DNA from 3 places in the Streptomyces sp. NPDC053367 genome. Region 2 is predicted to be linked to each of the others. Evidence: riboswitches for the same ligand, from Rfam matches in the RefSeq annotation. Region 2 holds a riboswitch; each other region holds the start of a gene.
The links. Region 2 has a riboswitch for cyclic di-AMP ahead of ACIGXJ_RS31940 (peptidoglycan DD-metalloendopeptidase family protein). Riboswitches for the same ligand answer to the same signal wherever they lie in the genome.
Positions count from the first base shown of each region.

Region 1: another riboswitch for cyclic di-AMP. It lies ahead of ACIGXJ_RS13325 (C40 family peptidase); the one in region 2 lies ahead of ACIGXJ_RS31940 (peptidoglycan DD-metalloendopeptidase family protein).
Region 3: another riboswitch for cyclic di-AMP. It lies ahead of ACIGXJ_RS27970 (M23 family metallopeptidase); the one in region 2 lies ahead of ACIGXJ_RS31940 (peptidoglycan DD-metalloendopeptidase family protein).

Region 1 covers NZ_JBITYN010000004.1:128,169-136,560, reverse strand. The annotation lists gene ACIGXJ_RS13335 (ATP-dependent Clp protease proteolytic subunit) at 81-710, shown strand; gene ACIGXJ_RS13330 (hypothetical protein) at 718-1,026, shown strand; cyclic di-AMP (ydaO/yuaA leader) riboswitch at 1,324-1,527, shown strand; gene ACIGXJ_RS13325 (C40 family peptidase) at 1,531-2,004, shown strand; gene ACIGXJ_RS13320 (ATP-binding protein) at 2,101-2,559, opposite strand; gene ACIGXJ_RS13315 (helix-turn-helix domain-containing protein) at 2,773-3,642, shown strand; gene ACIGXJ_RS13310 (DUF397 domain-containing protein) at 3,652-3,861, shown strand; gene ACIGXJ_RS13305 (8-amino-7-oxononanoate synthase) at 3,928-5,055, opposite strand; gene bioB (biotin synthase BioB) at 5,204-6,421, shown strand; gene ACIGXJ_RS13295 (adenosylmethionine--8-amino-7-oxononanoate transaminase) at 6,414-7,694, shown strand; gene bioD (dethiobiotin synthase) at 7,712-8,392, shown strand, end outside.
Region 2 covers NZ_JBITYN010000013.1:81,992-92,835, reverse strand. The annotation lists partial or broken gene ACIGXJ_RS31955 (Glu/Leu/Phe/Val dehydrogenase dimerization domain-containing protein) at 1-46, shown strand, start outside; gene ACIGXJ_RS31950 (TetR/AcrR family transcriptional regulator) at 247-858, shown strand; gene ACIGXJ_RS31945 (SGNH/GDSL hydrolase family protein) at 1,104-1,889, opposite strand; gene ACIGXJ_RS31940 (peptidoglycan DD-metalloendopeptidase family protein) at 2,140-3,090, opposite strand; cyclic di-AMP (ydaO/yuaA leader) riboswitch at 3,094-3,252, opposite strand; gene ACIGXJ_RS31935 (tyrosine-protein phosphatase) at 3,692-4,489, shown strand; gene ACIGXJ_RS31930 (DUF6126 family protein) at 4,511-4,630, opposite strand; gene ACIGXJ_RS31925 (helix-turn-helix domain-containing protein) at 4,627-5,268, opposite strand; gene ACIGXJ_RS31920 (aspartate aminotransferase family protein) at 5,330-6,739, opposite strand; gene dxs (1-deoxy-D-xylulose-5-phosphate synthase) at 6,736-8,631, opposite strand; gene hpnH (adenosyl-hopene transferase HpnH) at 8,712-9,734, opposite strand; gene ACIGXJ_RS31905 (1-hydroxy-2-methyl-2-butenyl 4-diphosphate reductase) at 9,740-10,384, opposite strand; gene shc (squalene--hopene cyclase) at 10,381-10,844, opposite strand, start outside.
Region 3 covers NZ_JBITYN010000010.1:264,567-275,410, reverse strand. The annotation lists gene ACIGXJ_RS28005 (citrate synthase/methylcitrate synthase) at 1-648, shown strand, start outside; gene ACIGXJ_RS28000 (hypothetical protein) at 830-1,066, opposite strand; gene ACIGXJ_RS27995 (DUF6082 family protein) at 1,208-1,759, opposite strand; gene ACIGXJ_RS27990 (GTP-binding protein) at 2,101-3,288, shown strand; gene ACIGXJ_RS27985 (DNA topoisomerase (ATP-hydrolyzing) subunit A) at 3,285-5,741, opposite strand; gene ACIGXJ_RS27980 (M16 family metallopeptidase) at 5,990-7,396, shown strand; gene ACIGXJ_RS27975 (M16 family metallopeptidase) at 7,393-8,781, shown strand; cyclic di-AMP (ydaO/yuaA leader) riboswitch at 8,996-9,160, shown strand; gene ACIGXJ_RS27970 (M23 family metallopeptidase) at 9,173-9,937, shown strand; gene ACIGXJ_RS27965 (GntR family transcriptional regulator) at 10,132-10,827, shown strand.

The DNA of each region.
Region 1 (8,392 bases), on a different contig from region 2:
GCTCCCCACATTACGTCATGTACGTCCTGTACATTTTTCACGGAGCCCCTCCGTCGGGGATCCGGAAGGAGGCGTGAGTCATGAGCCCACCGTCCGCGCGCCATGTCCTGCCCGCCGAGCGCACCGGTTCCGGGCCGGGGACCGGGGACCCGTACACGAAGCTGCGGGAGGAACGGATCGTCCTGCTGGGCACACGCGTCGACGACACGTCGGCGAACGACGTGACGGCGCAGTTCATGTATCTGGAGCACAGGGACCCCGACCGGGACATCTCGCTCCACCTGTACTCGCCGGGCGGCTCGTACAGCGCCATGACGGCGGTCCACGACACGATGCGCTCCGTCGGCTGCGACGTGGAGGCGGTCTGCCTGGGGCAGGCCGGTACGGCCGCGGCGGTGCTGCTCGCTGCGGGTACGCCGGGAAGGCGGCTGGCGCTGCCGGGTGCGCGGATCACGCTGCGCCAGCCCGCCCTCGGCGAGCCGGTGGAGGGACAGGCCGGCGATCCGGCGGGCCGGGCCCGGGAATTGCCGCGGACGCGGGCCGGGCTGGAGGAGATGCCGGCCCGGCACACCGGGCGCCGCCGGGAGCAGGTGCGCGCGGACATCGAGCACGACCGCGTCCTCACCGCCCAGGAGGCGCTGGAGTACGGCCTGGTGGACCGGATCGTGCCCGCCCGCGCGGCTGCCCTCGCCCCGCCGGACGGGGAGTGAGGCGCCGGTGCTGCCACCCGAACTGCCGCCGCTGCCCGCGCTGACGCGCGCGGAGGGAGAGCTGATCGACCGTTACCTGGAGACGGTCGACCTGCTGGGCCGGATCAACCCCGCGCACCACGGCGACACGTACGGCGGACTGCGGGCCGCCCAGGCGCTGGTGCGCAAGGCCGCCGAACTGCGCGACGCACTCGCCCTGATGCACCAACGGGGTGAGTCGGAGCTGCACGCGCCGACGCTGGCGCGGGCGTTGCGCGTCCTGGACGGCGAGCGCCGCACCGCGCGGGTGGCGCTGCCGTCGCGCTCCGACGGCTGAGCGCGCGGAGCCGCTGTTAAACGGACCAGATGACGTACCCCCTTTCGGAGTAGACGGTTGTCCTATCTCGGGGCCCCAACGGTTGCGCGGTGCGCGCGCCTTCACCGCGGAGCAATGCGTTCCGTCCCTGGTCCGGGGGCTTTCGGCGGTCTTGACGGACGCTTGTCGATCAAGCTGTCCACCCGAACGGGCGAGTGGTGAGTAACAACACAAATCCCCGGTTCCACTGGGTATTTCGGACAGTTGTGAGTGAAGATCCCTGTCTGACGACAAGCCCCCGCCACCGCGGCGGGGCGATCCGGGCGGACGCCGAGTCCTGCCGCCGCCCGGATGACCGGTCGACAGGAGTGGATCGGCAGGAGTGGAGGACCCAAGCACGACGGTCCGCCGGAGAGCAGTTGTCCGAGCGGTCCTTGGGGTGAAGCCGCCTTCGGGCGGCCGGGCCACTTCGCCAGCCCGAATCCGACAGGTCATCCTTCACAGGCGGCTGACGAAGGGTTGCGCATGACCGCGCAGAATCGTGTCCCGTCTCTCATGGCCCGTGCCGGTACGGCCTCGGCCCTGACCCTCGCCGCCGTGGGCGGCTCCCTGGTGGTGCCCGGTGTCGCCGCCGAGGCCCAGGCCGCCACGCCCGCGACGAAGGCCCTGCAGGTGGCGGCCTCGAAGAAGGGTTCGCCCTACAAGTACGGCGCCACGGGTCCGTACCGGTTCGACTGCTCCGGGCTCACGCTCTACTCGTTCAAGAAGGCGGGCAAGTCCCTGCCGCGTACGGCCGCCCAGCAGTACAACAAGACCCGGCACATCTCCGCCAAGAGCCGCAGGGCGGGGGACCTGGTGTTCTTCCATTCGGGCTCGAACGTCTACCACGTGGGCATCTACGCCGGGAAGGGCCGGATCTGGCACGCGCCGAAGACGGGCGACGTGGTCAGGCTGCAGAAGATCTGGACGAGCAGCGTCTGGTACGGCCGCGTCAGCTGACCCGGTCCCGGGCGCCGAGGCCTCCTGACCGGCCGTCGGCGCCCGGGACCGGCTCTCCTGGGCCCCCGAGCGGCGCTGGTGCGCGCTCTCGGGGGCTCACGGCTCCTGCTGGCCCGCTGTGGTCACCGGCCGGGCCGGGACGGTCCAGGGGAGCTCGATGAGGACGGTCTTCCCGCCCTCACGGGTGGGTCTGACGCGCAGCCGGCCGCCGCACTCCGCCGTGAGACAGCGGATGATCACCATGCCGCGGCCGTTGTCCTGCTGCACCGCGGCCGGCAGTCGCTTCGGGAACCGCGGATGACTGTCGGTGACCCCGATGCGCAGCTGTTCGTCGCGCTCCAGACGCACTTCCACCGTGAAGGTGGGTGACTGCCCGAAGGTGTGCTGTACGGCGTTGGTGGCCAGTTCGGAGACGATCAGCCGGACGGTGTCGGCGCCGTCCGTGTCCGCCGGCAGACCCCACTCCCCGAGGGTGCCGACGACGAAGGCGCGGGCCGCGGAGACCGAGGCGGGATCGCTCGGCAGAGTGACGGATGCTTCCAGGTGGTCTGCCATGGCGACGTCGTCCCTTTCCCACGGGATCGCGGTCCGACATGCATCGGATGGTTCGAGTACGGTCCCGGACCGGTGTTTCGTTCGCCAGACTGCCACCAGTACGCCGGTAACGGTGGCGATCCACCAAGATATGCATATATCTGTCGCTCGAAGCGGTGAACTCTGCGACGGCAGAGCGTATTTGGGCGGCCCTTGAGGAGCAGGGAGGGGCCCATGCAGCACGGACCGGCGGTGCGCCGCCGAAAACTCGGCGCGGAGCTGCGTGCGCTACGCGCCCGCACGGGACTCACCAGCGGCGAGGCGGCCCGGCTGGTGGACTGGCATCAGTCGAAGGTGAGCCGGATCGAGACGGGCGCGAGTGGCGTGAAACCGTCGGACGTACGGTTACTGCTGGACGCCTACGGTGTCTCGGATCCCGAACTGCGCGAGCTGCTGATGATGTTGGCGGGCTCCGACGACGGGATCGGCCGGCACCACTGGTGGCACGCCTACCGCGGGGTGCTGCCACCCGCCTACCGGGACTTCATCAGCCTGGAGTCGCAGGCCAGCGCGATGCGCACACTGGAGACCTCGGTGGTGCCCGGGCTGCTGCAGACCCCCGAGTACGCCCGCGCGGTGACCCGGGCCGCGGTGGCCGGCCTGGCCGACGAGCCGGACGAGCGCGTGGACGCGCTGGTGCAGGTGCGGCTCGCCCGCCAGGAGGTGCTGCGGGCGCAGCCCCCGCTCAGACTGAGCGCCGTGCTGGACGAGGCCGTGCTGCGCAGGGAGGTCGGCGGGCCCGAGGTGATGGAGGGCCAGCGGCGGCGGCTGCTTGAGGCGGCGCGGCTGCCGCAGGTCCGTATCCAGGTGCTGCCGTTCTCCGCCGGGGCGCATATCGGCATCACCGGGCCTTTCGTTATCTTCTCATTTCCGCGCACTTCTGATCTGGACGTGGTTGTTCTCGACCACATGACGAGTAGCCTCTACCTCGAACGGAAAGAAGACCTGGAGGCCTACACCGAGGCCTTCAACACCCTTCAGGCGCACGCCCTTTCACCCGAGGACTCGCTGGATCACATCGCCGGGACAGTTGACGGCGCATAAGGAGGCACCATGTCTGCACTGCCTCGGAACGTCCCCTCCAGTACCCGACTGCACAGCGCGAAGTGGCTGCGCAGCAGCTACAGCACCGGAGCCAACAACTGCGTGGAGACGGCCCGCTGGTCGGGCCGTCTCGCCGTGCGCGACTCCAAGAGGCCGGAAGGACCCGCGCTGCTCTTCTCCCCCGAGAGCTGGGCCGGTTTCACGGCCGCATTCCACTGAGGGCGACCCAGGATCGTCCTCTTCCGAAAAGGGATCGGTTCCGGAACACGGCCGTGCTTCGCCGACTCACGGTCGCGTCTCACCGATCACCCGCACAGCGCGTTCGATCTGTTCCCCGGAGAGGTCCGCGCGGGCGGTCAGCCGCAGCCGGGAGATGCCGTCCGGCACGGACGGCGGCCGGAAGCAGCCCACGGCCACCCCCGCGGCGCGGCAGTCCGCCGCCCACCGCACGGCCTGCTCCGGGGACGGAGCGCGCACCGACACCACGGCCGCGTCCGGCCGCACCGCCTCATGGCCGGCCGCCGTCAGCCGCTCGTACAGCTCCCTCGCCACCTGCCGCGCCCGCGCCGCCCGCTCGGGCTCGCGGCGCAGCAGCTCCAGGGCGGCGAGCGCAGCGCCCGCCGCCGCCGGGGCGAGGCCGGTGTCGAAGATGAACGTCCGGGCAGCGTTGACCAGGTGCTCGATCACCCGCGCGGGGCCCAGGACCGCGCCGCCCTGGCTGCCCAGCGACTTCGACAGGGTCACCGTCACGACGACGTCCTCGGCGCCCGCGAGACCGGCCGCGTGCGGCGCGCCGCGCCCGCCGTCACCGAGGACGCCCAGGCCGTGCGCGTCGTCGACGACCAGGCCCGCGCCGTGCTCGCGGCAGGCCTCGGCGAGGGCGGCCAGCGGGGCCGCGTCGCCGTCGACGGAGAAGACCGTGTCGGACACCGCGACCGCGGGGCCGTCGTGGGTGCCCAGGGCCTTGCGGACGGCGTCAGGGTCGGCGTGGCCGACGACCTGGGTGGTGCCCCGGGCCAGCCGGCAGCCGTCGATGAGCGAGGCGTGGTTGCCCGCGTCGGAGACGATCAGCGAGCCGTGCGGGGCCAGCGCGGTGACCGCCGCGAGGTTGGCGGCGTACCCGGAGGAGAAGACCAGGGCCGCCTCGAAGCCGCAGAAGCCGGCCAGCTCGCGCTCCAGCGCGGTGTGCAGTTCCGTGGTGCCGGTGACCAGACGGGAGCCGGTCGCGCCGCCGCCCCACAGCGCGGCGGACTCCTGCGCCCCGGCGACGACCTCGGGGTGACGGGCCAGGCCCAGGTAGTCGTTGCTTGCGAGGTCCAGCAGCGGCGATTCGGCGGGGCGCGGACGCAGCGTCCGTACGAGTCCGGCGCGGCGGCGCTGTTCCGCCGACTCGTCGATCCAGCCGAACGCCATGGGTCCCTCCGCAGGATTTGTAGGCAGCGGACAGACACTAGCCGCAGGATCACCCGCCCACGGTGTGGCAATACCCACACGTCGAAGGCCGTTCGTTGTGCGAAGTCACATTGGCCCCGGGTGGGTCCGTACGACAGGATCGGCTCTCATGGATCTGCTGAACACGCTGGTGGACAAGGGGCTTCGGCGCGAGCTGCCGACCCGCGAGGAAGCGCTCGCCGTGCTGGCCACGTCGGACGACGAGCTGCTCGACGTCGTGGCCGCGGCCGGAAAGGTGCGCCGGCACTGGTTCGGGCGGCGCGTGAAACTGAACTACCTGGTCAACCTCAAGTCGGGCCTGTGCCCCGAGGACTGCTCCTACTGCTCCCAGCGGCTGGGGTCGAAGGCCGAGATCCTCAAGTACACGTGGCTCAAGCCGGACGAGGCGTCCCAGGCGGCCGCCGCGGGTCTGGCCGGCGGCGCCAAGCGGGTCTGCCTGGTGGCCAGCGGGCGCGGTCCGACGGACCGTGACGTGGACCGGGTCTCGGAGACCATCAAGGCCATCAAGGACCAGCACGAGGACGTCGAGGTGTGCGCGTGCCTCGGCCTGCTGTCGGACGGCCAGGCCGAGCGGCTGCGCGAGGCGGGCGCCGACGCCTACAACCACAACCTCAACACGTCCGAGGGGACGTACGCGGACATCACGACCACGCACACCTACGCCGACCGCGTCGACACCGTGCAGAAGGCGCACGCGGCGGGTCTGTCGGCCTGCTCGGGTCTCATCGCGGGTATGGGCGAGAGCGACGAGGACCTGGTCGACGTGGTGTTCTCGCTGCGCGAGCTGGACCCGGACTCGGTGCCGGTGAACTTCCTCATCCCGTTCGAGGGCACGCCGCTGGCCAAGGAGTGGAACCTCACCCCGCAGCGCTGTCTGCGCATCCTGGCGATGGTCCGGTTCGTGTGCCCGGACGTCGAGGTGCGTATCGCGGGCGGCCGTGAGGTCCACCTGCGCACGCTCCAGCCGCTCGCGCTGCACCTGGCCAACTCGATCTTCCTCGGCGACTACCTCACCAGCGAGGGCCAGGCCGGCAAGGCCGACCTGGAGATGATCGCCGACGCCGGCTTCGAGGTGGAGGGCGCAGGCGAGGTGACGCTGCCCGAGCACCGGGCGTCCGCGGGGGGCTGCGGCTCCCACGCGGCGGCGGGGGGCTGCGGTGGACACGAGGACGCCGGCTGCGGCGAGGCCGCGGGCGGTTGCGGCTCCCACGCGGACGGTGGCGTGTGCGGTACGGCCGCCTCCGCCGCCCCGGCGAACGAGCCGCGCCCCGACCTGGTCGCCGTACGCCGCCGCGGTGCCGGTACGGACCTCGCGCCCAATGCCTGAGCTCGGCGTACCGGAGCTGCTGGACCTGGACCGGCGGCATGTGTGGCACCCCTACGGCCCGATGCCCGGTCAGGCGCAGCCGCTGGTCGTGGAGTCCGCGAGCGGGGTCCGGCTGCGGCTCGCGGACGGCTCGGGCGAGCTGGTCGACGGCATGTCGTCCTGGTGGGCGGCGATCCACGGCTACCGCCACCCGGTGCTCGACGAGGCCGTGGGCGAGCAGCTCGGTCGGATGAGCCACGTCATGTTCGGCGGGCTCACGCACGAGCCCGCCGTACGGCTGGCGAAGCGCCTTGTCGACATGTCGCCCGAGGGCCTGGAGCATGTGTTCCTGTGCGACTCCGGGTCGGTGTCGGTCGAGGTCGCGGTGAAGATGTGCCTGCAGTACTGGCGCTCGCTGGGCCGACCGGAGAAGCGGCGGATGCTGACCTGGCGCGGCGGCTACCACGGGGACACCTGGCAGCCGATGGCCGTGTGCGACCCGGACGGCGGGATGCACGCGCTGTGGTCGGGTGTCCTGCCGCAGCAGGTGTTCGTCGACGCGCCGCCGGCCGCCTACGAGGAGGCGTACGCCGAGCTGCTGCGCTCGGCGATCGCGGAGCACGCGCACGAGCTGGCCGCGGTGATCGTGGAGCCGGTGGTGCAGGGCGCGGGCGGCATGCGCTTCCACTCCCCCGCCTATCTGCGGGTGCTGCGCGAGGCGTGCGACGCGCACGACGTGCTGCTGGTGTTCGACGAGATCGCGACCGGGTTCGGGCGTACGGGCGCGCTGTTCGCGGCGGACCACGCCGGTGTGACGCCGGATGTGATGTGCCTGGGCAAGGCGCTGACCGGCGGTTATCTCAGCATGGCGGCGACGCTGTGCACACCGCGCGTGGCCGACGGGATCTCGCGGGGCGAGGTGCCGGTGCTGGCGCACGGGCCGACGTTCATGGCCAACCCGCTCGCCTCCGCGGTGGCCTGCGCCTCGCTGGACCTGCTGCTCGGACAGGACTGGGCCACGGAGGTCAAGCGCATCGAGGCGGGCCTGCGCGAGGGGCTCGCCCCCGCGGCGGAGCTGCCCGGGGTGCGGGACGTGCGGGTGCTCGGCGCGATTGGTGTGGTCCAGCTGGACCACCCGGTCGACATGGCGGCGGCCACGGCTGCCGCGGTGCGCGAGGGCGTGTGGCTGCGCCCGTTCCGGGACCTGATCTACACGATGCCGCCGTACGTCACCGGGGACGAGGACGTGGCGCGGATCGCGCGGGCCGTGTGCGCGGCCGCGCGCGAGGGATGAACGGAGTGAAGGACAGCATGCCGGTTCTGGTGATCACGGGCACGGGCACGGAGGTCGGCAAGACGGTCACGACCGCCGCGGTGGCCGCCGCGGCGCTCGCGGCCGGCCGGTCGGTGGCCGTGCTGAAGGCCGCGCAGACGGGCGTACGGCCGGACGAGCGCGGGGACGCCGACGAGGTGGCGCGGCTCGCGGGCGAGGTGGCCACGGCCGAACTGGCCCGCTACCCGGAGCCGCTGGCCCCGAACACGGCCGCGCGGCGGGCGGGGCGTACCGCGGTACGGCCCCAGGAGATCGCGGACGCCGCCGCCAAGCTCGCCGCCGAGCACGATCTGGTGCTGGTGGAGGGCGCGGGCGGGCTGCTGGTGCGGTTCGACGACGAGGGCGGCACGCTGGCGGACGCGGCGGAGCTGCTGGGCGCGCCGGTCCTGGTGGTGGCCTCGGCGGGCCTGGGCACGCTGAACACCACCGAGCTGACGGCCCGTGAGCTGCGCCGCCGCGGCCTCGGCATGGCCGGTGTGGTCATCGGCAGCTGGCCCGAGGACGCCGACCTCGCCTGCCGCTGCAACCTCGCCGACCTGCCGGAGGTGGCGGCGGCTCCCCTGCTCGGCGCCCTGCCGGCCGGTGCGGCCGACCTCGCCCCGGACCGCTTCCGGGCCGCCGCGCCGGGATGGCTCGCGCCGGGGCTGGACGGGACCTGG
Region 2 (10,844 bases):
GGAGAGGTTGCCGGTGATCGCCGAGCGCTTCGGCTGGTACCGGTGACCGTGGCCACGTTCCTCGGGCCCGCGTCTCGCGGTCGTGGGCAAGCGACCAGCGCGCCGTACGGCGGGAAGAGCCCGAGCGCGACCGCCCTCCGGCGCCCGACGACACGCGCCGACTGAACGGCCGGTCAGTTGGTGCCGACGGGCCCCGCAGAGGCGTCGACCGGCCCTGCGGGGAGGGCGCTGTGTAGGGTGAACCGCGTGGCGAGAGTGCGGTTGAGCGTGGAGGAGCGGCGCGAGGAGCTGCTGCGGGCCGCCGTCGAGCAGATCGAGGCTCGGGGCGTGGCCGCGGTGCGGATCGCCGACGTCGCCGCGGCCCTGGGTGTGAGCAACGCGCTGGTGCTCTACCACTTCTCGACGAAGGAGAAGCTGGTCGCCGCCGCGTTCTCCCACGCGGCCGAGGCGGACCTGGCCCGTCTGCGGGGGCTGCTCGGCCGCCGCACCTCCGCGCTGCGGCGGCTGCGGGCGGCCGTGCGCTGGTACGCCCCCACCGGGCAGGCCAAGGGCTGGCGGCTGTGGATCGAGGGCTGGGCGGCCGCCCTGCGCGAGCCGGCCCTGCGGGACGTCACACGCGACCTCGACCGGCGGTGGAAGGCCGCGCTCACGGAGGTCATCGCCGAGGGCGTGGCGGCGGGCGAGTTCCGGTGTCCCGACCCGACGGCCAGCGCCCTGCGGCTGACCGCGCTGCTCGACGGCCTCGCGGTGCAGCTGACGTCGTACCCGGGCGCGGTGTCCCGGGCCCGGGCGACGGGATGGGTGGACGAGGCGCTGGCCCGGGAACTGGGGCTGTCCGTCGAGGCGTTGACCTCCTAGGGGGTGTCTCGTCGATCAGGCCGGATCAGCGAGCGGCGTCCGGTGCCGTGCACCGCAAGGCGGAGGAGGGCGTCGACGCGATGGGGTCCCCGCTCGAGCGGAGCCGAGAGTGGGGAAGTCGGCGACTGACGACAACGCGGCGAGGCGCGGTGCCGGGCGCCGGGAGCCCGGCATGATCGGCGAGACGCCCCCTAGGGCCGGCCCCCGCGCCGATCCGACCCAGCGGGGCGCGGGGTGTCGGTCCCTCAGGCGACGATGCCGATGCGGAGCTTGATCTGGTCCGGCTTCAGCGTGCCCTTGGCCGTTACATGGTCCCCGGAGGACTCCCCGCGCAGGCGGCGCCCGATCCAGGGGACGAGGTACTCGCGGGCCCACTGGACGTCGTCGCGGCGGACTTCGAGGGTGCCGCGGGGCGGGAGGGGCGGCCAGGGCTGCTCGGGGTCGGCCGGGATCTCCAGACCGAGGGCCTGTCCGGCGCGCAGGGCGACGCGGGTGTGGCCCTCGGGCGAGAGGTGGAGCCGGTCGTGGTCCCAGGCGCGGCGGTCCTGGACGGACCTGAGGGACCACAGGTCGAGCACCGGGCAGCCGTAGCGGTCGGCGATGGCCCGCACATGGCCGTTGTACGTCGCGATCTTGCCGCGCAGATGCTTCAGGAGGGGGACGCCCCGGGTGTCGAAGCCGGTCGTCACCATCACCGTGCCGGCCGCCTCGGTGAGTACGGCGACCGCCCGCTCGAAGCGCTCGGCGACGTCGTCGGGGTCGGTGCCGGGCCGGAGGATGTCGTTGCCTCCGGCGCAGAAGCTGACCAGGTCCGGGGCGAGTTCCACCGCCCGGGGCACCTGGTCCGCCACGATCTGGTCGAGCAGCTTCCCCCGTACGGCGAGGTTGGTGTACTCGAAGTCGCCTTCGGGCCGTCGGTCGGCGAGCAGCACCGCGAACCGGTCGGCCCAGCCGACGAACGCCCCGTCGGGGCCGGGGTCGCCGACACCCTCGGTGAAGCTGTCCCCCAGCGCCACGTACGACCCGATCACTGATCTGCTGTCACTCTTCGAATCGTCTGCCACGTCGGCCCATGATTCACCTTCGAATGTGACCTACGCGACCGTAGGCCGGGGTTGACGGGCGGTGAGATAAGCCACTCCCAAAGTGTCGTCAGGTCCGGGAATAACCCCTGCTCCGGTCCTGTTGGGGTGCGGCCGCCCGGGGGTGGGTGCACCAGGGACGCGCCGAAGGCCGGACCCGGGGATCGGGGTCCGGCCTTCGGCGGGTGCACGGTGGGCGTCAGCCGATGGCGACGCCGTGCGAGCGGAGGTAGGCGATCGGGTCCACGTCCGAGCCGTAGTCCGGGGTGGTGCGGATCTCGAAGTGCAGGTGCGGGCCGGTCACGTTGCCGGTCGCGCCGGAGAGGCCGACCTGCTGCCCGGCGGTCACCGTCTGCCCGGCCGAGACGGAGAGCGAGGAGAGGTGGGCGTACTGGGCGTAGTAGCCGTCGCTGAGCTTGATGACGACCTGGTTGCCGTACGCGCCGCCCCAGCCCGCGGAGACCACGGTGCCCGCGCCGACCGCCTTGAGCGAGGTGCCGGTCGGGACGACGAAGTCGGCGCCGGTGTGGTAGCCGCTGGACCACATGCTGCCCGCCACGCGGTAGGCGGTGCCGACACCGGCCCCGGACACGGGGGCGGTGTAACCGCTCGCCGCGGTGGTGTCCGCCTGGGTGGCGGTGGACTCGGCGGGCTTCGGGGCCTCGGTGGTCTCGGCGGACTGCGCGGCCGGCTTCGGCGCCTCGGCGGCCTTCGGCGCGGAGGTCTTCCTCTCGGCGGCGTCGGAGGACTGCGTGGCCGCCGCCTTCTTGCCGAGCGCGAGCTTCAGGCCCGGGTGGATCAGGGACGGGTCGCTGCCGACGGCCTCGCGGTTGTCCTGGTACAGCTTCTGCCAGCCACCGCTGACGTGCTGCTCCTGGGCGATCTTCGAGAGGTAGTCGCCGATCTTCACGGTGTACGTGCGCGGGGTCGCGGCGGCCTTCTTCTCGACGGCCTTGGTGTTCACGGCGGCCTTCTGGACCGTGGCGGCCGCGCTGACGGCCTTGTCGGGGACGGACTGTCCGGTCGCGGCGTTCGCACCGGTGGCCGCCAGAAGCGGCAGGGCGAGTGCGGCGCCACCGGTACCGGCGACGGCGATCGAACGGGTCAGGCGCTGGGCCTTGGGACGGCGGTGCTTACCCTTCGCGGGCATGGGCTTTTTCCTCTCCGGCGCCTGCGAGGTGAGCTGTCGGGTGCGGACTGGAGATGTCCGGCCGCGACGGGCGCGGCTTTACCCCGAGCCGTTCCGGAGACCGGAACAGGCGATTGAACCTGTGGGTCCCCCGCTCCTGCCGTACACGGGTGGGTTTGCGCGGGCTCCGGGCGGCGGCAGGATTAGGCGTCCGTCCGGATCGGTGGCGAACGTAAGCGACCAAGACGCAAAGGGACAAGCAAGAGGTTCCACCCGAAGGGCTTCTTCTTGATCCTTAGTGGCAATTCCCGGTCACCCTCCGTGCATTTCAGCCGCGGCGCATTCGCCAAACACCCTTGAAAAGCACCTTGATTACGTGAGCATGACGGGCGACTCACGGTCACGTGTATGACGCTCCTCACGTGACGATGCTCCACGTTCCTTTATTCCAGAGCGAGTTGGAATGAAGGCACTAATTCGGACAGAAAGCCCAGATGTGGCGTGAGAGGAGAAGCGGCGCATACATGTCCCCCCGAGGCCGTGTCGTAAGGTCGGTCGTATGGTCATGAGCGAGCCCGTCGGTCGAGCCGCGCCGGCGGGGCCCGACCGGAGGGAGCCCCACGTGACGCAGCAGGTCCCGTCGACCGAGCCGGAGCTGGCCGGAGTCCGTAATTTCCGTGACGTGGGCGGACTGCCGACCGTCGACGGACGCCGGGTGCGCCACGGCGTGCTCTTCCGCAGCGGCCACCTCGCGCACGCGACCGCCGAGGACGCGGCCTTCCTCGCCTCACTTGGCCTGCACACGATCTTCGACTTCCGCAACGCGGCGGACCAGAAGCTGGAGGGCCCGGACGTCGAGCTGCCGGGCGTGCGCAACCTCAACCTGCCGCTGAGCGACCCGGCCGACGGCGCCGAGTTCTGGAAGATGGTCCGCGACGGCGACCTGGACCAGCTGCGGGAGATCCTCGCCGACGGCAAGGCGGCCGGCCGGATGATCGCCTCGTACCGGAAGATGATCAAAGAGCGCACCTCCGAGCACTCCCAGGTGCTGCACGCGCTCGCCGAGGACAGCGTCCCGGCCCTGATGCACTGCGCGGCGGGCAAGGACCGTGCCGGCCTGTCGATCGCCGTGACCCTGCTGGCCCTGGGCGTCGAGCGCGACGCGGTCCTCGCCGACTACCTGGAGTCCAACGCCAAGCACCGCCGCTACAAGGTGCACCGCGGCGGTGACGCGGCCACCGCCTACTCGCCGGAGGTCATGGAGCTGCTCAGCCCGCTCTTCGACGCGCGCGCGGAGTACCTCACGGCGGCGCTGGAGACCATTGAGGAGACCTGGGGCGAGGTCGACACCTACCTGCGGCGGGGACTCGGCGTGACGCCCGAGACCCGCGAGCGGCTGCGGGACCGGCTGCTCGACTGAGGAGCCCGAACGGGCGGCCGCCTACTTGGCTCCGACCTCGAACAGCAGATAGAGGAACCCGGCGAAGACGTGCCCGGCCACGATGTAGATCAGCAGCCGGACCCACAGGGTGCGCGGGAATTTCTGTTCGATGTCGCTCATGGCGTGTCTCTCGTCATGGGGCCCAGGCACAAGGCGGCCGTGGGGCTCTGCAGCAGGGTGTGGACGAAGAGGAGGTCGACGCCGCCCTCGTCCTCGGCGGCGATGCGGTGCGGGGTCAGCGAGTCGAAGTGCGCGCTGTCCCCGGGCCCGAGGAGTTGCGCGGTGTCGCCGAGGCGCAGCCGCAGGCGTCCCGTCAGGACGTGCAGCCACTCCTCACCGGGGTGCACCCGCACGATGTCGCCCTGGGAGCCGTACGGCACGTGCACCCGCAGGGCCTGCATACCGCGGCCGGGCGCGCCGGCCTGCCAGTACGTCCAGCCGCCCGCCCGGGTCGGCTCCATGTCGGCGGCCCGTACGACGGCGTCCCGGTCGGCGACCCGCTCGCCCAGCAGCTCGGAGACGGTCGTACCGTAGATCCTGGCGAGCGCGAGCAGCATCGGCAGCGAGGCCTGGCGCTGCCCGGTCTCCAGCCGGGACAGATGCGCGGGCGAGAGCCCGGCGGAGCGCGCCGCGGCCTCCAGCGTGAGGGAGGCCCGGCGGCGCAGGGCGCGCAGCTGGGGCGCGACGGCGGGCAGGTCGCCCACCGGCGTGTCGGGGGCCGGCCGGTCCGCGGTGGGCTCGGTCTCGGGAGAGCTCATGCTCTCCATTCAGCCGCAACCTTGCCTCTCGGGCAAATTTCTTGCCTCAGAGGCAAAAGCCTCAGCGGTTGACCACCGCCTGCTTCACCAGCGTCCTGCCGAAGTCCCACATCAGCCCGCCCCCGCTGTGCGCGTCGTCCATCACCTCGGTGAAGGCGCCGACGAACCGGTCGACCTCCTTCTCCCCGATGATCAGCGGCGGGATCAGCTTGATCACCTCCAGGTGGTCGCCCGACACCTGGGTGAGGATCCGGTGCCGTTGGAGCAGCGGGACGACGACCATCTGCGCGAACAGTCCCTTGCGGGCGGCCTGGAGCATGGCCCAGCGGCTGCGCAGCTTCAGCGACTTCGGCCGGCCGAACTCGATGCCGATCATCAGCCCCCGGCCTCGTACGTCGGCGAGCAGCTCGTACCTGTCGACCAGCGCGGCGAGCCGGGACCTCAGCAGCTCGCCGGTGGCCCGGGCGTTCGCGACGATCTCCTCGTCCTCCATGACGGACAGCACCGCCAGGCCGGCCGCCATGGCCTGGGCGTTGGAGCCGAAGCTCGCCGAGTGCACCAGGACGCGGTCCATGGACGAGTAGACCTTCTTGAAGATCCAGTCCTTGCCGAGGGTGGCGCCGACGGGGACGTATCCGCCGGACAGTGCCTTGGCGACGCACACCAGGTCCGGTTCCACGCCGTCCTCGTGCTGGTGGGCGTAGAAGTCGCCGGTCCGGCCGAGCCCGGTCTGCACCTCGTCGGCGATGAGCAGCGCCTTGTGCCGGTGCAGCAGTTCCTGTGCGGCGCGCAGATAGCCGGGCGGGGCCTCGTGGACGCCCTTGCCCTGGATGGGCTCGACGATGAGCGCGGCCACGTCGCCCTTCCGCAACTCCCCCGCGAGTGCGTCGAGATCGCCTAGGGGGACGGCGGTGTCGGGCAGCAGCGGGGCGAAGCCGTCGCGGAAGCCGTCCTCGCCGTTCACGGACAGGGAGCCGGTGGTCAGGCCGTGGAAGGCGTGCTCGCAGTACAGGACGCGCGGCTTGCCCGTGGCGCGGCGGGCGAACTTCAGGGCGGTCTCCACCGCCTCGGTGCCGCTGTTGCCGAAGAACACCCGGTCCAGGTGCGGGCTGTGCGCGAGCAGCTTCTCGGCGAGCAGGCCCGGCAGTGGCTGGCAGTCGAAGCGGGTGAGGTCGGCGAGGGAGGCGTCCAGGACGTCGTGCAGCGCCTTGCGGACCACCGGGTGGTGCCGGCCGAGGCCCATCACCCCGAACCCGGCGAGCATGTCGAGGTAGTCGTTGCCGTCGGCGTCCCAGAAGTAGGCGCCCTCGGCCCGCTCGTAGACCTTGTCGAAGCCGATGGTGTGCAGCATGCGCGGGAGCTGGTGGTTGAGGTACCTGGTGTGCAGCTCGTAGCGTTCGCCGGCCCGCTCGGCGAGGAGTCTGCCGAGGTCGAACTGCCCTGTCCCGGCGGCGGGTTCGGTGGTGGTCATGCGAGTCTCCCCTCCGACGGCTCCTCCTTCGGGGCCAGGCTCGCACCGATCCGCCCCGCGATCTCGACGGGCGTCAGCCCGATGTCGGCCAGCACCTCACCCCGCTTGGCGTGCGCGAGGAACTGCTCGGGGACGCCGAATCTCCTGACCGGTACGTCCACGTCGGCGTCACCGAGTGCCAGGGCGACGGCCGAACCGACCCCGGCGGCCCGGCTGTTGTCCTCGACGACCGCCACCAGCCGGTGCTCGGCGGCGAGTCCGGGCAGCGCGGGGTCGACGGGCTTGACCCAGCGGGGGTCCACCACCGTGCAGCCGATGCCGCGGGCCTGGAGCAGCTCGGCCGCCTGGAGGCACACCGGGGCCATCACGCCGACGGCCACCAGCAGCACCTGGGGGTCCTCCGCGCGGTGCAGGACGTCCATGCCGCCCACCCGCCCGACGGCCGGGATCTCCGGGCCGGCGGACTCCTTGGGGAAGCGCACCAGCGTCGGCGCGTCGTCCACGGCGACCGCCTCGCGCAACTGGGCGCGCAGCTGCCCGGCGTCGCGCGGGGCGGCGATCCTGAGGCCCGGCACGACCTGGAGGACGGACATGTCCCACATGCCGTTGTGCGAGGCCCCGTCGACGCCCGTGACCCCGGCGCGGTCCAGCACGAAGGTGACCCCGCAGCGGTGCAGGGCGACGTCCATCAGGAGCTGGTCGAAGGCGCGGTTGAGGAAGGTGGCGTAGACGGCGACGACGGGGTGCAGCCCGCCGGTCGCGAGCCCGGCCGCGCTGACCGCCGCGTGCTGCTCGGCGATGCCCACGTCCCACACCCGGTCCGGGAAGCGCTCGGCGAACGGGCCGAGGCCGACCGGGTGCAGCATGGCGGCGGTGATGGCGACGACGTCCTCGCGCTCCTCGCCGATCCTGACGATCTCCTCGCCGAACACCGACGTCCACGACGGCCCGCCCGAGGGCGCGAGCGGCTCGCAGGTCAGCGGGTCCATCACGCCGACGGTGTGGAAGTGGTCCTCCTCGTGCGCCAGGGCGGGCTCGTAGCCGCGGCCCTTCACGGTCAGGCAGTGCACCAGCACCGGCCCGTGGAAGCGCTTGGCGCGGCGCAGCGCCGACTCGACCGCGCCGATGTCGTGCCCGTCGATCGGGCCGACGTACTTGAGGCCCAGGTCCTCGAACATGCCCTGGGGCGCGAAGGCGTCCTTGAAGCCCTTCTTGGCGCCGTGCAGGGCCTCGTAGAGCGGGTGTCCGATGACCGGGGTGCGCAGCAGGACGTCCTTGCCCCAGGCGAGGACCTTCTCGTAGCCGTCGGTGGTGCGCAGGGTGGCCAGGTGGTTGGCGAGGCCGCCGATGGTGGGGGCGTAGGAGCGTTCGTTGTCGTTGACGACGATGATCAGGGGCCGGTCCTTGGCGGCGGCGATGTTGTTCAGCGCCTCCCAGGCCATGCCGCCGGTCAGGGCGCCGTCGCCGACGACCGCGACGACGTGCCCCTCCTCGCCCCGCACCTGGCGGGCCTTGGCGAGGCCGTCGGCCCAGCCGAGCGCGGTGGAGGCGTGGCTGTTCTCGATGACGTCGTGCTCGGACTCCTCGCGCGAGGGGTAGCCGGACAGGCCGCCCTTGCCGCGCAGCTTGGAGAAGTCCTGACGCCCGGTCAGCAGCTTGTGCACGTAGCTCTGGTGGCCGGTGTCCCACAGGATGCGGTCGACGGGCGACTCGAAGACCCGGTGGAGCGCGACGGTCAGCTCCACCACCCCCAGGTTGGGCCCCAGGTGGCCGCCGGTGCGGGCGACCGCGTGCACCAGGAACTCCCTGATCTCGTCGGACAGTTCACGAAGCTCCGGCTCGGACAGCGACTTCAGGTCGCGTGGTTGCCGGATGTTCTCCAGGATCGTCACGCTCGGGCCCCCTTCGGTCCGTGCCTCGTACTCGGTTCACCTCGACTGCTCCGCGAGCTTCAGGGCCTCCCCCGCTGACGTCACTCCCGGCTTCCGCCGACCGTCTCGCGCATGGCGCGCAGCGACTCCTTCAGGGAGCCCATGGTGGCCAGCACGGCGGTCGGCTCGTAGCCGCAGTGCGCCATGCAGTTGGCGCAGCGCGGGTCCTTGCCGCGCCCGTACTGGTCCCAGTCGGTGTCCTCGATCAGCTCGCGGTACGTCGACACGTACCCGTCGCTCATCAGGTAGCAGGGGCGCTGCCAGCCGAAGAGGGAGTAGTTGGGGATCGCCCAGGCGGTGCAGGGGAAGTCGACCTTGCCCTCGAGGAAGTCCAGGAAGAGCGGGGAGTGGTTGAGCCGCCAGCGGCGCCGGTTGCCGCCCGCGAAGGCCTTGCGGAACAGCTCGCGGGTCTGCTCGACGCCGAGGAAGTGCTCCTGGTCGGGGGCCTTCTCGTAGGCGTAGGCGGGCGAGATCATCATCTCGTCGACCTTGAGGTCGTCGTTGAGGAAGTTCAGCACCTCGACGATGGTCTGCGGGGTGTCGGTGTTGAAGAACGTGGAGTTGGTGGTGACCCGGAATCCGCGCCGCTGGGCCTCCTTGATCGCCTCCACCGCCTCGTCGAAGACGCCCTCCTTGGCCACCGACTCGTCGTGGCGCTCGCGCAGTCCGTCGATGTGCACGGCGAAGGCGAAGTAGGGGGACGGCGTGAACTTGTCGATCTTCTTGCGCAGCAGCAGGGCGTTGGTGCAGAGGAATACGTACTTCCGTCTGGCCACCAACTGGCGCACGATCTCGTCGATCTGAGGGTGCATCAGGGGTTCACCGCCGGCGATCGACACCATCGGCGCACCGGATTCCAGCACCGCGCCCACGGCCTGCGCCACCGGCATGCGCTGCTTGAGCACTCCGGCCGGATGCTGGATCTTTCCGCAGCCCTCGCACTTGAGGTTGCAGGCGTACAGGGGCTCCAGCTCCACGATGAGCGGGAACTTGTCACGCCTGCGCAGCTTCTGTTCGGCCAGGTATGTAGCGACCTTGATGGACTGGCGCAGCGGCATGGCCATCTGGCTCACCTCCGGGGGAGCAGCAAAGAACGGTGCCATTCGAAGAAAGCGGGAAGGACGGAACGAAGCACGCGGAAGGCTGATATTCCACCGCGCACCGTGCCGATCCGGACGAGCTCGTGTTCAGGAGCGTCCACCACCACCCGGACGGCCGCAACCGGGCGTTCCCCCGTCCGTACGGCGCTCAGCAGGGTGGCGGCGGACTCCATGTCGACGGCGATCGCGCCGGTCGCGAGCAGCGCGGAGCGCTCGCCGCCGCGTACGACGTGGTCGGAGCCGGTGAGCGGACCGGTGTGCACGGTGCGGCCGGGCACGGCCCGCGTCAGCTCCTTGACCAGCAGTTCCGTGCCCACGCACGGGGTGCTGCCGCGCGGGTCGCGGGTCTCCTCGGCGACGACGAGGTCCCCGGGGTGCATCCCGGGGGCGAGCCCGGCGCAGAAGCCGGTGGCGAGCACCGCGGCGCTTGCCAGGGCGGGGTCGGCGAGGACCCGGGTGACGGACCGTTCCGCCGCTCTGGGTCCCATGCCGGTGCGCAGCACGGTGACCGGCCCGTCCGCGCCGCCGCGGTCGCCCAGCCGCAGGGCCAGGTGCTCGATGCCGAGCGCGCAGGCGATCAGCAGCGGGTCCGGGAGGACGGGCTCGGTCGTCATCTGCTCCCCTGGGTCTCGGCGGGGCGCTGGGCGAACGGGTCGCCGTGGACGTACCGGCCGAGCGCGGTGAGCGGGAACACCTGCCGGTAGAGGTGGTAGTTGATGGAGAAGTCCCAGGGGAAGCCGGTGCCGGTGAAGTACGGCTCGTCCCAGGAGCCGTCCTCGCGCTGGGTCGCGGCCAGCCACTCGACGCCGCGCTCGACGGCCCTGGAGTGCCTCTCCCCCGCGGCCAGCAGAGCGAGCAGCGCCCAGGCGGTCTGCGAGGCGGTGGACGCGCCGCGCCCGCTCCAGCCACGCTTGTCCCGGTAGGAGCGCAGGTCCTCGCCCCAGCCCCCGTCGTCGTTCTGCACGGACACCAGCCAGGTGACGGCCCGCCGGATCGCGGGGTGCGAGGTGGGCAGCCCCGCCGCGGTGAGCGCCGGCACCACGGACCCGGTGCCGTAGATGTAGTTGACGCCCC
Region 3 (10,844 bases), on a different contig from region 2:
ACCGGCGAGGAGCCCGATCCGTGGCGGGCCAGGGCGGTCGAGCAATACTTGATCTCAACCATTGACCACGGATTCAATGCATCAACCTTCACGGGCCGGGTGATCGCCTCGACCGGCGCCGACGTCGCCGCCTGTCTCGTGGGGGCCGTGGGCGCACTGTCGGGGCCGCTGCACGGCGGTGCCCCCAGCAGAGCGCTCGACACCCTCGACGCCATCGGCACCCCGGACCGCATCGACTCCTGGGTGCGCGAGCGCGTCCTCGCCGGTGACCGGATCATGGGCTTCGGGCACGCCGTCTACCGCACCGAGGACCCCCGTTCCCGGATGCTGCGGGAGATCGCGCAGAAGTTCGGCGGTCCACGGGTCGACTTCGCCGTCCAGGTCGAGCGGGGCGTGGAGGCGGTGCTCGCCGAGCTGAAGCCCGGCCGGGAACTGCACACCAACGTCGAGTTCTACGCGGGCCTGGTCATGGAGCTGTGCGGGCTTCCGCGCGAGATGTTCACGCCGACCTTCGCCGCCGCGCGAGTGGTCGGCTGGAGCGCCAACGTCCTGGAGCAGGCGGAGGATCCGAAGATCATCCGGCCGGTGGCGCGGTACGTCGGCCCCGTGCCGCCCGTGCCGGTGCCCGGAGTTCAGCGGGTCGCCTGACACGCGTGCGGCGCGGTGCCGTCCGGGCGCCGGGCCACATCGAGGGCGATCGAGCAGGACGGGGTGCCGGGTCTGCCGAATGAGACCTCCGGGAGGTCTACGGGACAAGGCCTCCGGGAGGTCTACGGGGCAAGGCCTCCGGGGAGGTCTGCGGAATATGGCGTCCAGGACGTCCAAGGGATCAGGCGTCCGGGATGTCCGCCTTGGCGCGGATCAGTGTCTCCCGGCTCACGATGACGATGCGCTCGTAGTCGGCACGGGAGGCGTCGGAGGGGAGTTCACGCTCCAGTGCCTCGGTGGCTTCGGTGCCGATGACGGCGAAGTTGCCGTCGCTCAGCTCGAACACGTCCGGGCAGTTGGCTCCTGAGTTGCTACCTCGGGCGCTCGGGGGCACACCGATGCGGCGCACGATCTTCAAGGGGGTACCGGTCCTTAGGCGGGCTGGGCACAGTTCTCGGACAGCACCGTACTGGGGCCGGTGGGACGGACGGGCGCAGACGTGCGAAAGACACCCTGTCGGGTCAGCGGTGAGGCGGATCGACGGCCGGCAGGGCGGCGTTCAGTCGGCCGGCGGGTGGCCGACGACCCACCATTCGTCCGTGTCGGCCTCGTCGAGTTCCTGGACGAGGCCGTCGACCATACGGCCGATCGTGGCCTCCTCGGACGACTGCTTGAGGGTCGCGCGCTGCGCCCTGGACGCCTCCCAGTACTCCCGGAACAGCGGGCTCTGGAAGAACTCGCGCAGGACCGTGTAGAGCTCGTGCCGATCCAGCACCTCCGCGCGGTACTGGTGGAAGAGGTAGGTGTACCAGGCGTTGGCGTAGTAGAACTGGCGGCGCTTCTCCGCCGGGATGCTCCTGTCGTAGGTGTCGATCACCGCGGCGAGGGAGGGGTCGTCGATCGCCCTGGACAGCAGTTCCCAGTGCATGCGCTGCTGATGGGCGAACGCCCGGCGTCGCACGGCCAGTTCCTGGAGTTCCAGGCGCTGCTGCTGCAGTCGTGCCTCGTCGAGGTGTCGCCGGTGTGCGGCCAGTGTCAGGGTGGTGGCGGAGATCAGAAAGGCGAGTGCGGCGGAGTTCAGCCTCCCCACGAGGTGCTTCCGTGTGGCCATGTCAACCCCCGAATCAGGCACCGTCCGCCGGTCGTCGGGATGTGGGTCGACTGAGGTCGACTGAGGGGGACCGGCGAGCGATGGGCGGCGCTTGCCACCTCCAGGGTGCCGAGCGGCTCTGATCGGCGCGGAGGCGGAGGAAGGAGGCGCACGGAGGGAAGCGAGGGTCGCACGCCCGCAGCACGCCCCGGCACCTTGCCAGACGTCTGCCCCGCAAATGCTGCTAACAATCGTTCACTTCGCCGTGATTCCTGCGGCTCGTATCCTGGGGCGGCATTCAATCCTCGGCGGCGTGCCCGGTCGCGATCCGGAGCGCGCCCGGGCGTGAGAGAGGTCGCACATTGGGTCCCCGTCCGCGGCAGATCCCCGTCGTCGTGCTTGCCGGATTCCTGGGTTCCGGCAAGACCACGCTGCTCAACCACCTGCTGCACCACAGCGCAGGCAGTCGTATCGGCGCGATCGTCAACGACTTCGGCGCCATCGAGATCGACGCCATGGCCGTCGCCGGCGCGCTGGGCGACTCGACCGTCTCCCTCGGCAACGGCTGCCTGTGCTGTGCGGTCGACGCGAGCGAACTCGACGTCTATCTGGAGCGGCTCGCGCATCCCGCGGCAGGCATCGACGTCATCGTCATCGAGGCCAGCGGGCTCGCCGAACCGCAGGAACTCGTGCGCATGGTCCTCGCCAGCGAGCTGCCGGAGATCGTGTACGGCGGGCTCGTCGAGGTCGTCGACGCCGCCGAGTTCGACGCCACGCGCGCGCGGCACCCCGAGATCGACCGGCATCTCGCCCTGGCCGACCTCGTCATCGTCAACAAGACCGACCGGGCCGCCGACGGCGAGCGGGTACTGGAGCTGGTGCGCTCCCTCGTCGACCGGGCGGCCGTCGTCCCCGCGTCGTACGGTCGTGTCGACCCGGAGTTGCTCTTCGACTGCCGGCCCAGCGAGGAGCGCGTCGGGCAGCTGTCCTTCGACGACCTCCACGATCACGACTCCGAGCACGACTCCGAGCACGACCTCGAGCACGGCCCGGACGAGGCCCACGCGGATCATCTCCACGCGGCCTACGACACCCTGTCCTTCGCCTCCGGGACGCCGATGGACCCGCGCCGGCTGATGGCGTTCCTCGACAGCCGGCCCGAGGGGCTGTACCGGATCAAGGGGTACGTCGACTTCGGTCCGCACGACCCGGGCAACCGCTACGGCGTCCATGCCGTGGGCCGGTTCCTGCGCTTCGAGCCGGAGCCGTGGCCGGCCGCCGGGGCGCGGCTCACCCAGCTGGTGCTGATCGGCGCCGGGATCGACGCGCCCGCTCTCGCCAAGGAACTGGAGGCCTGCACCAGCGAGGCCCCACACGCCGACGAGCACGGCATGTGGGGCGTACTGCGCTACGTACGCGACCCGGACGACCAGGCGCGGGACCAGGCACCCGACGAGGAGCCCGGCGAGGAGGCCGACCCGGAGGCCGACCCGGGGGTTGACCCGGAAGCCGACCTCGGCGTCGACCCGGAGCCGGGGTCCGGTCTCTAGACCGGCCCCGCCACCGACGCCACCGTCTTCGCCAGGGACACGCCCGAGCCGTCCCGGCGCGGGTCCATCTCCGGCAGCTCGGCCGGGGTGCCGTTCTTCTGCGCGGCCCGGGCCGGAGCGGCGCCCGCCCAGGCCAGCGACAGGCAGTCCTCGCCCTTCAGGAACCGCTGGCAGCGCACGCCGCCGGTGGCGCGGCCCTTGCGCGGGTACTGGTCGAACGGCGTCAGCTTGGCCGTCGTCTGCACCGAGTCGTCGAGGGTGCCGCGCGAGCCCGCGACCGTGAACACCACCGCGTCGACCGCCGGGTCGACGGCCGTGAAGGAGATGACCTTCGCGCCGTCGGCGAGCTTGATGCCCGTCATACCGCCCGCCGGCCGGCCCTGCGGGCGCACCTGCGAGGCCTGGTAGCGCAGCAGCTGGGCGTCGTCCGTGATGAAGACCAGGTCCTCCTCGCCCGTGCGCAGCTCGACCGCGCCGACGATCCGGTCACCCTCCTTGAGGGTGATGACCTCCAGTTCGTCCTTGTTCGCCGGGTAGTCCGGGACCACGCGCTTGACCACGCCCTGCTCGGTGCCGAGCGCCAGACCGGGGGAGGACTCGTCGAGCGTGCTCAGGCAGACCACCGTCTCGTCGTCCTCCAGCGAGACGAACTCCGCGAGCGGCGCCCCGCCCGACAGGTTCGGAGCGGCCGCGGTGTCCGGCAGCTGGGGCAGGTCGACCACGTTGATCCGCAGCAGCCGGCCCGCCGAGGTCACCACGCCCACCTCGCCGCGCGCGGTGGAGGGCACCGCGGAGACGATCACGTCGTGCTTGGTGCGCCGCCCGTCGGCGTCCTCCGCGAACGGCTCGGCGTTCGCCGTACGGGCCAGCAGCCCCGTCGAGGACAGCAGCACCCGGCACGGGTCGTCGGCGACCTGGAGGGACGTCGTGGGCACCGGGGAGCCCGCGGACTCCAGCAGGACCGTACGGCGGTCGGTGCCGAACTTCTTGGCGACCGCGGCCAGCTCGTTGGAGACGAGCCTGCGCAGCTCGGTGTCCGAGTCCAGGATGCGGGTCAGCTCCTCGATCTCGGCGTTCAGCCGCTCCTTCTCCGCCTCCAGCTCGATGCGGTCGTACTTGGTCAGGCGGCGCAGCGGGGTGTCGAGGATGTACTGCGTCTGGATCTCGCTCAGCGAGAAGTGCGCCATGAGGCGCTCCTTGGCCTGCGCGGAGTTCTCGCTGGAGCGGATCAGGCGGATCACCTCGTCGATGTCCACCAGCGCGGTGAGCAGGCCCTCGACCAGGTGCAGCCGGTCGCGGCGCTTGCCGCGGCGGTACTCGCTGCGCCGGCGCACGACCTCGAAACGGTGGTCGAGGTAGACCTCCAGCAGCTCCTTGAGACCGAGGGTGAGGGGCTGTCCGTCGACCAGCGCGACGTTGTTGATGCCGAAGGACTCCTCCATCGGCGTCAGCTTGTACAGCTGCTCCAGGACCGCCTCCGGCACGAAGCCGTTCTTGATCTCGATGACCAGCCGCAGGCCGTGCTCGCGGTCGGTGAGGTCCTTGACGTCGGCGATGCCCTGGAGCTTCTTCGAGCCGACCAGGTCCTTGATCTTGGCGATGACCTTCTCGGGGCCGACCGTGAACGGCAGCTCGGTGACGACCAGGCCCTTGCGGCGCGCGGTGACCGGCTCCACGGAGACGGTGGCGCGCATCTTGAAGGTGCCGCGGCCGGTCTCGTAGGCGTCGCGGATGCCGGACAGGCCGACGATCCGGCCACCGGTGGGCAGGTCGGGGCCCGGCACATGACGCATCAGCGCGTCCAGATCGGCGTTGGGGTGCTTGATCAGGTGGCGGGCGGCAGCGATGACCTCGCGCAGGTTGTGCGGCGGCATGTTGGTGGCCATGCCGACCGCGATGCCCGAGGAGCCGTTGACCAGGAGGTTCGGGAAGGCGGCCGGCAGGGCGACCGGCTCGCGCTCCTGGCCGTCGTAGTTGGGGACGAAGTCGACCGTGTCCTCGTCGATCGACTCGGTCATCAGGCTCGTCGCCTCGGCCTGCCGGCACTCGGTGTACCGCATGGCGGCGGGCGGGTCGTCGTTGCCCAGCGAGCCGAAGTTGCCGTGGCCGTCGACCAGGGGCAACCGCATGGAGAAGGGCTGGGCCATGCGCACCAGGGCGTCGTAGATCGACGCGTCGCCGTGCGGGTGCAGCTTGCCCATGACCTCGCCGACCACGCGGGCGCACTTCACATAGCCGCGGTCGGGGCGCAGCCCCATCTCGTTCATCTGGTAGACGATGCGGCGGTGCACCGGCTTCAGGCCGTCGCGTGCGTCGGGCAGGGCTCGGGAGTAGATGACCGAGTACGCGTACTCGAGGAAGGAGCCCTGCATCTCGTCGACGACGTCGATGTCGAGGATGCGCTCCTCGAACGAGTCGTCGGGCGGCGGGGTCTTCGTGCTGCGGCGGGCCATCGCTGCCGGCTCCTTGCTGAGGCGTGTGGACGGATCTGACGCGGACCATTGTGGACCTCGGCACTGACAACGCCGGAACGGACCCGGCGTCGCCCGTGGAGGCACGACTGAGCGCAGGCTACGGGATCTCGCTCTGGGCGTACGGCGGCCGGGAACTCCACCGGCGGTCCGCACGCTTGCATACAGTGGCAGGACCGGCAGGAGAACAGCGGTTTTCAGCAACCGCATCCGCGATCGAAGGGACGTACATGCCCATGGGTCACACGGCCACAGACCAGGCAGGCTCCGGCGGCCTGACAGCGACCGAGCACCGCCTGGCCAACGGCCTGCGCGTGGTGCTCTCCGAGGACCATCTGACCCCGGTCGCGGCGGTGTGCCTCTGGTACGACGTCGGCTCCCGCCACGAGGTCGAGGGACGCACCGGTCTGGCTCACCTCTTCGAGCACCTGATGTTCCAGGGCTCGGCCCAGGTCAAGGGCAACGGCCACTTCGAGCTGGTGCAGGGGGCGGGCGGCTCCCTCAACGGCACCACCAGCTTCGAGCGCACCAACTACTTCGAGACCATGCCCGCCCACCAGCTGGAGCTCGCCCTCTGGCTGGAGGCCGACCGCATGGGCTCCCTGCTCGCCGCCCTCGACGACGAGTCCATGGAGAACCAGCGCGACGTCGTCAAGAACGAGCGCCGCCAGCGCTACGACAACGTGCCCTACGGCACCGCGTTCGAGAAGCTGACCGCCCTCGCCTACCCGGAGGGCCACCCCTACCACCACACGCCGATCGGCTCGATGGCCGACCTGGACGCGGCGACGCTGGAGGACGCGCGCGCGTTCTTCCGCACCTACTACGCGCCCAACAACGCCGTGCTGTCCGTGGTCGGCGACATCGACCCCGAGCAGACGCTCGCCTGGGTCGAGAAGTACTTCGGCTCCATCCCGGCCCACGACGGCAAGCCCGCCCCGCGCGACGGCACGCTGCCCGACATCATCGGCGAGCAGCTGCGCCAGGTCGTCGAGGAAGAGGTGCCCGCGCGGGCGCTGATGGCGGCCTACCGGCTGCCGCAGGACGGCACACGCGCGTGCGACGCCGCCGACCTGGCGCTGACCGTCCTCGGCGGCGGCGAGTCCTCCCGCCTCTACAACCGGCTCGTACGACGCGACCGTACGGCCGTCGCGGCCGGCTTCGGCCTGCTGCGCCTGGCCGGGGCGCCCTCGCTGGGCTGGCTGGACGTGAAGACCTCCGGTGACGTCGAGGTGCCCGTCATCGAGGCCGCCATCGACGAGGAGCTCGCCCGGTTCGCCGAGGAGGGCCCGACCGCCGAGGAGATGGAGCGCGCCCAGGCACAGCTGGAGCGCGAGTGGCTGGACCGGCTCGGCACGGTCGCGGGCCGCGCCGACGAACTGTGCCGCTACGCCGTCCTGTTCGGCGACCCGCAGCTCGCCCTGACCGCCGTACAGCGTGTCCTGGAGGTGACGGCCGACGAGGTCCGCGAGGTCGCCGCGGCGCGGCTGCGGCCCGACAACCGCGCGGTGCTCGTCTACGAGCCGCTGTCGCCCGAGTCCGCGGAGCACACCGAGGACGAGGACTTCCCCGAGGACCCGGAGGCCGAAGCCATGGTCGAGGCCGCCCACGACGACAACGAGGAGGCGGCGAAGTGACCGAGCTCGCCACGATGGACTTCCACCCGCAGCCCAAGCCGGGCGAGGCCAGGCCGTGGGCTTTCCCGGCGCCCACGCGCGGAACGCTCGACAACGGCCTGACGGTGCTGCGCTGCCACCGCCCCGGCCAGCAGGTCGTCGCCGTCGAGGTCCTCCTCGACGCGCCGCTCGACGCGGAGCCGGCCGCCCAGGAGGGCGTGGCCACGATCATGGCACGGGCCTTCTCCGAGGGCACCGACAAGCACTCCGCCGAGGAGTTCGCGGCCGAGCTGGAGCGCTGCGGCGCCACCCTCGACATGCACGCCGACCACCCCGGCGTGCGGCTCAGTCTGGAGGTCCCCGCCTCCCGCCTGGCCAAGGCCCTCGGTCTGGTCGCCGACGCCCTCAGGGCGCCCGCCTTCGCCGACGGCGAGATCGAGCGGCTGGTGCGCAACCGCCTCGACGAGATCCCGCACGAGATGGCCAACCCGGCCCGGCGCGCGGCCAAGGAGCTCTCGCGGCAGCTGTTCCCGCAGAGCTCGCGCATGTCGCGCCCGCGCCAGGGCAGCGAGGAGACGGTCGCCGCGATCGACTCCGCCGCCGTACGCGCCTTCTACGAGCGGCATGTGCGCCCCTCGACCGCCACCGCCGTGGTCGTCGGCGACCTGACGGACCTCGACCTGGACGCGCTGCTCGGCGAGACCCTCGGCGCCTGGACGGGCTCCAAGGCCGCGCCCCGGCCCGTGCCCCCGGTCAGCGCCGACGACACCGGCCGGGTCGTCATCGTGGACCGCCCCGGCGCCGTCCAGACGCAGTTGCTCATCGGCCGGGTCGGCCCCGACCGCCACGACCGCGTGTGGCCGGCCCAGGTGCTCGGCACGTACTGCCTCGGCGGCACCCTCACCTCCCGCCTGGACCGCGTCCTGCGCGAGGAGAAGGGCTACACCTACGGTGTGCGGTCCTTCGGACAGGTGCTGCGCTCCGCGCCCGACGGCAGCGGCGCGTCGATGCTCGCCATCAGCGGGTCCGTCGACACCCCCAACACCGGCCCCGCGCTCGCCGATCTGTGGACCGTGCTGCGCACGCTCGCGGCGGAGGGCCTCACCGACGCCGAGCGGGACGTTGCCGTGCAGAACCTCGTCGGGGTGGCGCCGCTGAAGTACGAGACGGCCGCCGCGGTCGCGAGCACCCTCGCCGACCAGGTCGAGCAGCACCTGCCCGACGACTTCCAGGCGACGCTGTATCAGCAGCTCGCCGCCACCGGCACGGTGGAGGCCACCGCGGCCGTCGTGAACGCCTTCCCGGTGGACCGGCTGGTGACGGTCCTCGTCGGCGACGCGGCGCAGATCAAGGAGCCCGTGGAGGCCCTCGGCATCGGTGAAGTCACCGTGGTGACCGCCGAGTAGGGCGGCGAATTCGCGCCACACACGCGTGGGGCCCTGGTGACCGGAGCGTCATCAGGGCCCCTCTTTGTCCGAGTTGGCCGTGAATTGCAGGAGATGCTGCCTGTCTGCCCTGTGGCGTGCGCTACAAAAAGCCTGATCCATTAGAGGATCGAACGATGATCCCCTTAGTGTCGTCCGGGCTGTCCGTCAGGCAGTGCGCCGCACCCGCGGCACCGGACAGTCATCGCCGAGTCCCCGTACGGCGCGAGCCAGGGGAGCCGGGGACCCATCGAAGTCCCTGGGGTGAATCGGACGCCCGCGCGTCACGCGAGGGGGTCCGTAGGAGACCTTCCTGCTCCGAACCCGTCAGCTAACCCGGTAGGCGAGAGGGAAGGAAAGGACAAGCCACTTCATGGCGTTCACGCGCGCCAACGGGAAGCACCGCCGTCCCAGCAGGATGCAGCGCACCACCGCCCGCGCGGCGGGCGTCGCGGCCCTCACCACCACCGGCGTCATCGGCACCCTCGCGGGCCCCGCCCTCGCCGCCGAGCCCGAGGCCGAGCAGACCGGCCTGCTGCCGGTCGTCACCATCGGCGACTCCGTGGCCGAGCAGATCGACGCCCAGGCCGCCGCACAGAAGCAGGCCGCCGAGGAAGCGCTCGCCGAGCAGCAGGCCGAAGAGGCCGCCGTCAAGCGCGCCGTGGCGCGGGCCGAGGCCGCCCGCGAGGCCAGGGAGCGCGCCGCCCGTGAGGCCGAGCGCAAGCGCCTGAACACCTTCGTGGCCCCGATCGCGGGCTCGTACGTCTCCACCGGCTACCAGGCCAGCAGCGCGCTGTGGTCCTCCGGCAGCCACACGGGCGTCGACTTCCACGCCGCCAGCGGCACCGTCGTCCAGTCCGTGGGCATGGGCACGGTCGTCGAGGCCGGCTGGGGCGGCGCGTACGGCAACCAGGTGGTCATCCAGATGCACGACGGCACGTACACCCAGTACGGCCACCTCTCCTCCATCTCCGTCGCCGTGGGCCAGTCGGTCGAGCCCGGTCAGCAGATCGGCCTGTCCGGCGCCACCGGCAACGTCACCGGCCCGCACCTGCACTTCGAGGCCCGCACCAGCCCGGAGTACGGCTCGGACATGGATCCGGTCGCCTACCTCCGCTCGCACGGTGTGAACATCTGACCGACAGGTTTTCCGCGAAAGCCCCGGCTCCCGCAGCCGGGGCTTTCGGCGTTCCCGCCGCCCCGCTCCGGCCGATTGACCAAAAAATATCCATGGATTCCGGCTCGCCGTCGGAAATGCGGCCGCATTGCAATAGAGTCGCTGAACACACGTCAATCGTCGACGTTTCACGGGGATTAAGGCGGAGGTCGGTCATGCGTGTTCCGGCGCACTCGGTATGCACGGCGATCCGGGACGACATCGTCGCGGGCGTCCACGAACGCGGCAGCCGGCTCACCGAGGAACTGCTCGCGCGCCGCTACGGCGTCTCGCGCGTGCCCGTCCGGGAGGCGCTGCGCACGCTGGAGGCGGAGGGCTTCGTCGTCACCCGGCGGCACGCGGGCGCGTGCGTGGCAGAACCCACCGAGCAGGAGGCCGCCGACCTGCTGGAGATGCGCATGCTGCTGGAGCCGCTGAGCGCCTCACGGGCCGCCCAGCGCCGTACCGAGGCCCATCTGAAGGTGCTGCGCGGCCTCGTCCGGCTGGGCCAGGAGCGGGCCAGGCGGGGCAGCAGCGAGGATCTGCGCTCGCTCGGCGGCTGGTTCCACGAGACGCTGGCCCAGGCCTCCGGCAGCCCCGCCCTGGTGTCGGTGCTGACCCAGCTGCGGCACAAGATCGCCTGGATGTACACCACGGACGCACCGACGGGGCCCGTGGACTCCTGGGCCGAGCACGGCGCGATCGTGGACGCCGTCGCGCGCGGGGACGGTGAACGCGCGCGGGCGATCACCGCGCTGCACACCGAACGGGCGATTGCCGCGCACCGGCTGCGCTTTTCCGGGGGCGCCGACCGCGCCGACCGTGTGAGGACTTCGCAACATCCCGTAAACATGTCGGGCGTGCGGCATTAACACGAGCGCCGTATACA